Regions from separate parts of the Pseudoduganella sp. OTU4001 genome, predicted to be linked through region 1. Evidence: predicted binding sites of a transcription regulator. Region 1 holds the regulator's gene; the other holds the start of a gene.
What was found. The regulator sigma-54, encoded in region 1, starts transcription at its own class of promoters, with help from an activator protein. The targets are predictions, from matches to a motif close to TGGCANGNAANCTGCTTT.

Region 2: a site for sigma-54 is predicted at 1,500-1,517, ahead of AAHE99_RS20725 (PEP-CTERM sorting domain-containing protein). Genes of this name have one in related genera too.

The regions. Positions count from the first base shown of each region.
Region 1 is NZ_JASATG010000004.1:14,502-18,673, forward strand. Features, by position in the region: gene lptC (LPS export ABC transporter periplasmic protein LptC) at 1-335, shown strand, start outside; gene lptA (lipopolysaccharide transport periplasmic protein LptA) at 349-900, shown strand; gene lptB (LPS export ABC transporter ATP-binding protein) at 903-1,658, shown strand; gene AAHE99_RS05015 (RNA polymerase factor sigma-54) at 1,668-3,161, shown strand; gene hpf (ribosome hibernation-promoting factor, HPF/YfiA family) at 3,229-3,588, shown strand; gene AAHE99_RS05025 (enoyl-CoA hydratase/isomerase family protein) at 3,665-4,172, shown strand, end outside.
Region 2 is NZ_JASATG010000028.1:24,112-28,283, reverse strand. Features, by position in the region: gene AAHE99_RS20730 (pyridoxamine 5'-phosphate oxidase family protein) at 1-384, opposite strand, end outside; gene AAHE99_RS20725 (PEP-CTERM sorting domain-containing protein) at 781-1,467, opposite strand; gene AAHE99_RS20720 (LysR substrate-binding domain-containing protein) at 1,653-2,558, opposite strand; gene AAHE99_RS20715 (RidA family protein) at 2,676-3,068, shown strand; tRNA gene AAHE99_RS20710 (tRNA-Lys) at 3,161-3,236, opposite strand; tRNA gene AAHE99_RS20705 (tRNA-Lys) at 3,255-3,330, opposite strand; gene ybgF (tol-pal system protein YbgF) at 3,395-4,144, opposite strand.

The DNA of each region.
Region 1 (4,172 bases):
ACAAGCCGCGCGTGCGCAGCCTGGGCGCCGGCGAGCGGCCGCCGATGGAGATCGTGGCGAAGATGGCGCGCGTGGATGACGCCAACAGCCGCGTCACCCTGAACGGCAGCGTGACCATCGACCGTGCCGCCGCCGAGAATGCGCAGCCAATGCACATGGCGACGGAGAAGCTGGTGATCTTCCCCGATGAAGACCGCATGGAAACCGACCAGCCGGTGAAGATGAAGCTGGGGAATACGACCGCTACCGCCAATAGCATGCGCGCCAACAATGCGACGCGCCAATTGCACCTGGAAGGCGCCGGCACGCTGGTGCTGCCGCCGAAGGCACAATAAACAAGGAATGATTATGAAACGACTTCTGTTGTCGGCAGCTTTGCTGCTGGGAGTTGCAGCCCCGGCCCTGGCCGAGAAGGCCGACTCCTACAAGCCGACCAACATCAGCTACGGCGCGATGGATATCGACGACGTCAAGCAGGTGACCATCATGAGCGGCGGCGTCAAGCTGACTCGCGGCACCCTGACCATGACCGCCGAACGCGCGCTGGTCAAACAGTCGCCGGAAGGCTACCAGCAGGTGACCCTGTACGGCGACGGCAAGAAGGCTACCTTCCGCCAGAAGCGCGACGGCGCCGGCGACCTGTGGGTCGAAGGCGATGCCGACCGCATCGAATACGACGAGCAGGCCGAGCTGGTGAAGATGTTCAACAAGGCCGCCATCCGCCGCCTGGAAGGCGGCAAGCAGAACGACGAAGTGCAGGGCGAATTCATCTCCTACGACAGCCGCAAGGAATTCTTCAGCGTGCGCAACACGGCCACCGGTGAGAGCAAGCCGGGCGGCGGCCGCGGCACCATGGTGATCCAGCCATCGCGCACCGAACCACCGGCGGAGAAGAAGTAAGCATGCAAGCAAATACCTGCGCCGACACCCTGGTGGTGCGCGGCCTTCAGAAATCCTACGGTAAACGCCAGGTTGTCCACGACGTATCGCTGCAAGTCGATTGCGGCGAAGTGGTGGGCCTGCTCGGCCCGAACGGCGCCGGCAAGACCACTTCCTTCTACATGATCGTGGGCCTGGTGGCATCCGACGCCGGCACCATCGATATCGGCGGCAGCGACGTCTCGAGCCTGCCGATCCACAAGCGCGCGCAACTGGGCCTGTCCTACCTGCCGCAGGAAGCTTCGGTATTCCGCAAGCTGACGGTGGAAGAAAATATCCGCGCCGTGCTGGAAATCCAGCAGGTGGACGGCAAGCCGCTGGCCAAGGCGGAAATCGACCAGCGCCTGGAAGCCCTGCTGGCAGACTTGCAGATTGAGAAGCTGCGCGAAAACCAGGCCCTGTCGCTGTCGGGCGGCGAGCGCCGCCGTGTGGAAATCGCACGCGCCCTGGCCACCAACCCGCGCTTCGTGCTGCTGGACGAGCCATTCGCCGGCGTCGACCCGATTGCCGTGATCGAAATCCAACGTATCGTACGTTTCCTGAAGGAGCGCAATATCGGTGTCCTGATCACCGACCATAATGTGCGTGAGACCCTCGGCATTTGCGACCGCGCCTACATCATCAACCAGGGCGCCGTGCTGGCTTCGGGCCGCCCAGATGACATCATCGCCAATGAATCCGTACGCCGGGTCTATCTCGGCGAACACTTCCGCATGTAAGCGAAAGCCATGAAACAAACACTGCAACTGCGAACCTCGCAACACCTGGCGCTGACGCCGCAGCTGCAACAATCCATCCGCCTGCTGCAGCTGTCCACGCTGGAGCTGCACCAGGAGCTGGAACAGCTGCTGAGCGATAACCCGATGCTGGAACGCCTCGACGATCCGCTCGACCACTCGGTACGCCTGCTGGCCGACGGCGCCATCAGCCAGGGCTCCGGCAACGACAGCGTCGCCACGCCCGAAGCTGCCCAGGCCACCGATGGCGGCGAAGCCGGCGCCAGCGCCGGCAGCGAAGGCGAAGGCTATGAAGGCGGCGAGGGCGAGGGCGCTGCCAACGGCAGCGACGATACCGACTGGAGCGCCAGCGCCGGCAGCAAATCCGCCGACGACGAAGACAGCCGCCCGCAGCTGGAAGCCTCCGGCTGCACCCTGCGCGAGCACCTGCTGGAACAGATGCGCGTGACCTTGCAGGAGCCGCGCGACCGCGCCCTGATGGAAATGATCATCGACGCGCTGGACGACAACGGCTACCTGGAAGAGCAGCTGGAAGAAATCCTGGAACGCCTGCCGCCCGAGCTGGAAATCGAGCTGGACGACCTGCGCTGCACCCTGGTGCTGCTGCAAAGCTTCGACCCGCCCGGCGTCGGCGCCCGCAACGCCTCCGAATGCCTGGCGCTGCAGATCAAGCGCATGCCCTGCGTGCCGCTGGTGACGCGCCGCATGGCCCTGACCATCGTCGAGAAGCACCTGGCCTGGTTCGCCCAGCGCGAATTCACCAAGTTGAAGAAAACGCTCGATTGCGACGACGAAGACCTGCGTGAAGCGCAAGCCGTGATCCGCCAATGCAACCCCCATCCGGGCGCCGAATTTGCGTCAGGCGAGTCAGACTATGTAGTGCCGGACGTGATCGTGAAGAAGGGCCGCGGCGGCTGGGTCGTCACGCTGAATAACGACGTGGTGCCGCGCCTGCGCGTGAATGCCCTGTATGCGAACCTGCTCAAGCAAGGCAAGAGCGAATCGCAGATGAATGGCCAGCTGCAAGAGGCCAAATGGCTGATCAAAAATATGCGCCAGCGCTTCGACACCATCCTGCGCGTGGCGGAAGCGATAGTAGAAAGACAAAAGAACTTTTTCAGCCACGGTGCGGTTGCCATGAGACCCCTTGTGTTGCGTGAAATAGCTGATACACTGGGACTACACGAGAGCACTATTTCCCGTGTTACAACTCAAAAATATATGCTCACCCCGCATGGCATGTTTGAGTTGAAATATTTCTTTGGCAGCCACGTCGCGACCGAAGCTGGGGGTGAAGCTTCATCGACTGCGATACGGGCGCTGATCGTGCAATTGACAGGAGCAGAAGACCCCAAGAATCCTTTATCCGACAGTAAGATTGCGGACATGCTGGGAGAACAAGGCATGGTAATTGCGCGACGGACTGTTGCCAAATATCGAGAAGCGTTGAAAATTCCTCCGGTAAGCCTCCGTAAATCTTTGTAGTGCATGGGTTCCTCTGTGCGCTTCGGCGCGCACGAACTCGAGAGCGACATCATCTTTAGGAGTGTGTATGAATCTCACCATCAGTGGACATCATGTCGAAGTGACCCCGGCTATTCGCGAGTACGTGCAAAACAAGCTGGAACGAGTCAAGCGCCATTTCGATCAAGTAATCGATATTGCTGTCATCCTGACTGTAGATAACCTCACCGAGAAAGAGAAACGCCAGAAAGCAGAAATCAACCTGCGCATGTCTGGCAAAACTGTTTACGTCGAAAGCCTGTCGCAGGACCTCTACGCCGCCATCGACACCCTGATTGATAAACTGGATCGCCAGGTCATGAAATACAAAGACCGTGTGCAGAACCACAATCACGCGGCCATCAAGCACTTCCCGGACACGTACGAAGCACCACCCTCCGCCATGTAAAGGACTGGCAGAGTAGGCACACCAAAGGGCGCATCTGGCGCCCTTTTTTGCGCCCAGTGTGCGTTAAAATATTTGCATGAGCGAACACGTCCAAACCCAAATCACCAACGGCACCGGCATCATCACGCTGGACCGCCCGAAAGCCCTCAATTCCCTGTCCCTCGACATGGTGCGCGCGATGACGCAGGCGCTGCTGGCCTGGCGCGAAGACGCCAGCGTCGCCGCCGTGGTGGTGCGCAGCACCAGCGAACGCGCCCTGTGCGCCGGCGGCGACATCCGCTTCTTCCACGACGTAGGCCGCGCCAGCACCCAAGGCGGCAGCGCACTGCTGGAAGACTTCTTCACCGAAGAATACGCACTGAACCACCTGATCCACTTCTACCCTAAGCCATATGTGGCCTTGATGGATGGCGTGGTGATGGGCGGCGGCATGGGCATCGCCCAGGGCGGCCCGGATTGCGGTGTCCGCATCGTCACCGGCCGCACCAAGATGGCCATGCCCGAAGTGAATATCGGCCTGTTCCCCGATGTCGGCGGCAGCCACTTCCTGTCGCACGCACCGGGCCAGCTCGGCATGTGGCTGG
Region 2 (4,172 bases), on a different contig from region 1:
ATCTGGCGCCACGCTAATGCGCGCCGTGCCGTTGACGCGCAGTGTTTCGCCCACTCCCGGAATCAGGAACAGCAAAGCCATGCGCGGATCTGCGATCAGGTTGCGCAAGCTGTCCACGCGGTTGTTGCCGCGCCGCTCAGGCAGCAGTAAAGTCCTCTCATCCTCCACCACGACAAAGCCCGCAGCATCGCCGCGCGGCGAGACATCCAGCCCACCCGGCCCCACAGTCGCCAACACCGCAAACGGCGACGCCTCGATCATGGCGCGGTAATGTGGATGGATGAAGGATTGCTCTTTCTGGATCGAAGCCTGTCCCACTTCACCAAACAGCGTCTCAAGCTGCTCCAGTGTGTCGACAAGGCCAGGCACGGAATCTGAATTCACTGTTTACGCCCCTTGATGAGAGGCTGGAATTTTAGCGTGGATGGCGCAAACTTTGCGCTTCGGCGCTGTGTTCTTGCCAAGGAGCCGAAAATGAGAGACCTAATCAATATAGCGGTGCCGTTTCAAACCTTCAACGACCTGATCGATTTCTGTGAAGGCAGGCGTACGACGTGTACCACGCCGCAGTTGAGGGCGACTTCATTTGCTATGACAGTGAGGTGGTTTCGCCGGCACAGTTGGTGAACCGGCTAGCGGGTTGTACGCGCAATGCCTGGAAACACATCTGGCTGCGCTTGCCTGGCGAAGCGCGCTGGCAGTTGGCAGAGTCTATGCGCGCCTGACCGAGGCATTTCCGCCTAACTTGGCAGGCCGTGCGCGGCTTGATTCAGCACGCAGTCACACTTTTGCGCGCCGGCATCGATAGCGCCCGGTGGAAAGGCTCTTCGAGCGTCGGGTCCGGACAAGTGCGCCCGCAAGAAGGCCCATCGCAAGCAAGGCCAGTACGCCTGGTTCTGGTACTTCGTTTGCTTCGCCGAGTACCGGGTTTGTCGCGCTGCGGATTTCGTAGCCAATATCGGGAATGCCGTATTGGTAGCCGTTCAGCACAAACGTGGGGAAGGTATTCGTGCCGCAGCTATTGCAATAGCGCATATCCAGGTAATTGATGATACCGCTGGGCAGCCAGGCAGCGCTGGGCTGGGTGTACCAGTAATCTCCCATGTAGGCGGAGTGGTACTCGATCAGGTACTGGCCGCCATTGGACAACGCCACGGCGGAAATGCTGTTCCACATCCAGCCATTGCCTGCGCTGTAGGAAGTTTGTGCCAGCACGGTCTGGGTGTTGAAGTCCCACAAGGTCACGGTGCGGCCATAGTTGATGCCGCCCTTGGGTGTGTTAAGACCCAATTCGGTGATCCACACGTCATCGGCCGCGACTGAAAAGCGCCAGCCGCGCGCCGCGTTGGCCACGCCGCCAATGCTGAATGTACCGTTCGGATCTCCGTCACCCAACGCGTGAATCGGCGTTGCCTGGGCCGACCCTATTGACAAGGCGGCAAGCATGGTTGCAGTGGACATCTTCATGATAACTCTCCGCAAGATCGCTTGCATTGAGTTAAGCAATAACGGTACCAATCTAACAGTACCCTTATTTTTCAATCGCTTACAGCAGGGAGGGGAAGCAACGTGCTGGGGAATGTAAGAATTCCCGACACTCCTTTTTGAGCACGGATGCAAAACAAACAAGCCCCGTCCTAAGCGGCATGGAGCTAACGCTGCTGCGGTTCATGCTGCGCCATCAGGTCGACGATCCAATCAATGAAAACGCGAAGCTGCTTGCGAACATAACGGTCGGGTGGGTAGGCTACGTGGAGCGGCATCGGATCAATGCGCCAATCGGTGAACAGCGGTATGAGCGCGCCGCTAGCAACATGCGCCCTGGCCATATATTGTGGCAGCCATAACACACCAAGCCCGGCCAGTCCGGCGGTCAGGTAGGCATTGCCGTCATCGATCGCTAAAAAGTGGCGGCCACCGACCTTGATACGTTCGCCGGATTTCTCCATTGCGTATGGCAAACCGTTGGTCCAGCGGTAATGGACGATACGGTGGCCGGCGCCGTGTAAATCGTCGGGGTGTATCGGCATTCCCGCCTCGCGCAAGTACGACGGTGCGGCGTACACACCCAATTGCAGGTCGGCGATACGCCGCGCAACGAGCGATCCATCGGCAATTTCGCCACCGCGCACCACGCAATCGACGTTGTCGCCAATCAGATCGACTTTGCGGTCGCTGGCGCCGATATCGAGCTGGATTTCCGGGAAACGGGCGTGGAAAGCGGGCAGTGCCGGCACCAGGATGATATTCGCAAACGGACTTGGAACATCCACCCGCAGCAGGCCGCGCGGCACGGTGGATTCGCCCAGGATATTGTTTTCGATGTCTTCAAGCTCGGCCAGCAGGCGAATCACGCGCTCGTAATAAGCGGCGCCGGCCGTCGTCACATTCACTTTACGGGTCGTTCTGTTAAGCAGCTTGATGCGCAGGTTGGCTTCCAATTGCTGCACCAGTTGAGTGACTGTGGTCTTGCTCACATCCAGCGTTTCGGCGGCCTTGGTAAAGCTGCCAGCCTCGACAACGCGGACGAATGCCCGCATGCCTTCCAGTTTGTCCATCACACGGCTCCAACAATAGTTCTGATTCCTCAAACAGTGTAGCAGTTGTTTTACGGTTTATCTGAACGATGGGCGGAGTTATAGTGCCCGGACCCACCACCACAAGGAGCAAGCACGATGAAAACGCACGAAACCATTTTTCCAGCTGGGCGGCACGAGCTGTACGCAGTCCATAAATATTCAGCCGCGATCCGTTCTGGCGATTTACTGTTCGTATCCGGCCAGGTCGGCAGCCGCACAGACGGCGCGCCGGAACCTGAATTCGAGGCACAGGTGCGGCTGGCGTTTGATAATCTGAAGGCGACACTGAAGGCGGGGGGATGCGAACTGGACGACATCGTTGACGTGATGACTTTTCACACGGACCCGGAAAAGCAGTTCGCTACGGTCCTGGCAGTAAAGGACGAAATTTTTCCAAAGGCGCCTTATCCGAACTGGACCGCCCTGGGTGTCAACTGGTTGGCCGGGTTCGACTTCGAGATCAAAGTTATTGCCCGGATTCCTGGCTGAGCGCTCCGCTTCTGTTGGTCCCATTGCGAACAGCGGGTGACCAGAAACAAAAAAGCCCACGAATCGAAATTCGTGGGCTTCCTTGCGTATCTTGGTAGGCCGTGCGGGGCTCGAACCTGCGACCAACGGATTAAAAGTCCGCTGCTCTACCAACTGAGCTAACGACCCAAGGTTCCTCTATTCGAATGGTAGGCCGTGCGGGGCTCGAACCTGCGACCAACGGATTAAAAGTCCGCTGCTCTACCAACTGAGCTAACGACCCGTCGAAAGAAGAAGCGAGATTATAGGCTGGACTGACCCAGCTGTCAAATGCCCGCCAGTACTTTTTATTTACCTTTCAGGCGTTCCTTGGCGGTCGCCGCCGCCGCAGTGCCAGGGTAGGCCTTGATCAGGTCCTGGAGTGTCTTTTTGGCATTGTTGACGGCCTTCAGCTCGGTCTGGCAGCTGGCGATGTTCAGCATGGCGTCGGCAGCTTTCGGGTTGTCCGGCCAGTTCTTTACCACCAGCTGCTGGGCGGTGATGGCGCTCTTGCAGTCGCCTTGGGCGTAGTAGGCATTGCCCAGCCAGTACTGGGCGTTGGAGGCGTAGGCGGAGGCGCCGAAGCGCTTGACGAAGTCCTGCAGCGCGTTGGCGGCGCCTTTGTAGTCGCCGCTCTTGAATTGCGCCATGGCGTTGTCGTAGGCGTTCTGTTCGTCCATGTTGACGGAGGTGGTCTGGCCGTCGATGGTGACCTGGCGCGGCTCCAGTTTCTTGATGCGGGCGTCGAGGTCGGTGTAGAAGTCCTTCTGGCGCTTCTGGGCCACCTGGATTTCATTGAGCAGGATTTCGACCTGGCCGCGCAGGCGCGAAATCTCTTCGCGCATCTGGTCCTGGCCAGCGATCAGGTCCAGCGTGGCGCTCTTGTCGGTCTTGGTGTCGATCAGGTTCTTCAGGTCCGCTTCCAGCTTGGAGACCTTGGCCTTCAGGTCGGTAATCGCTTTGCGCGCTTCTTCGTCGTCGAAGATGCCGGCGGAGGCGCTCAGGGGCAGGGTGGCGGCGAACAGGGCTGCCATCAGGGCAGACTTGGTGAATTTCATCGATCTTCCTTGCACAAAAAAGAAATGG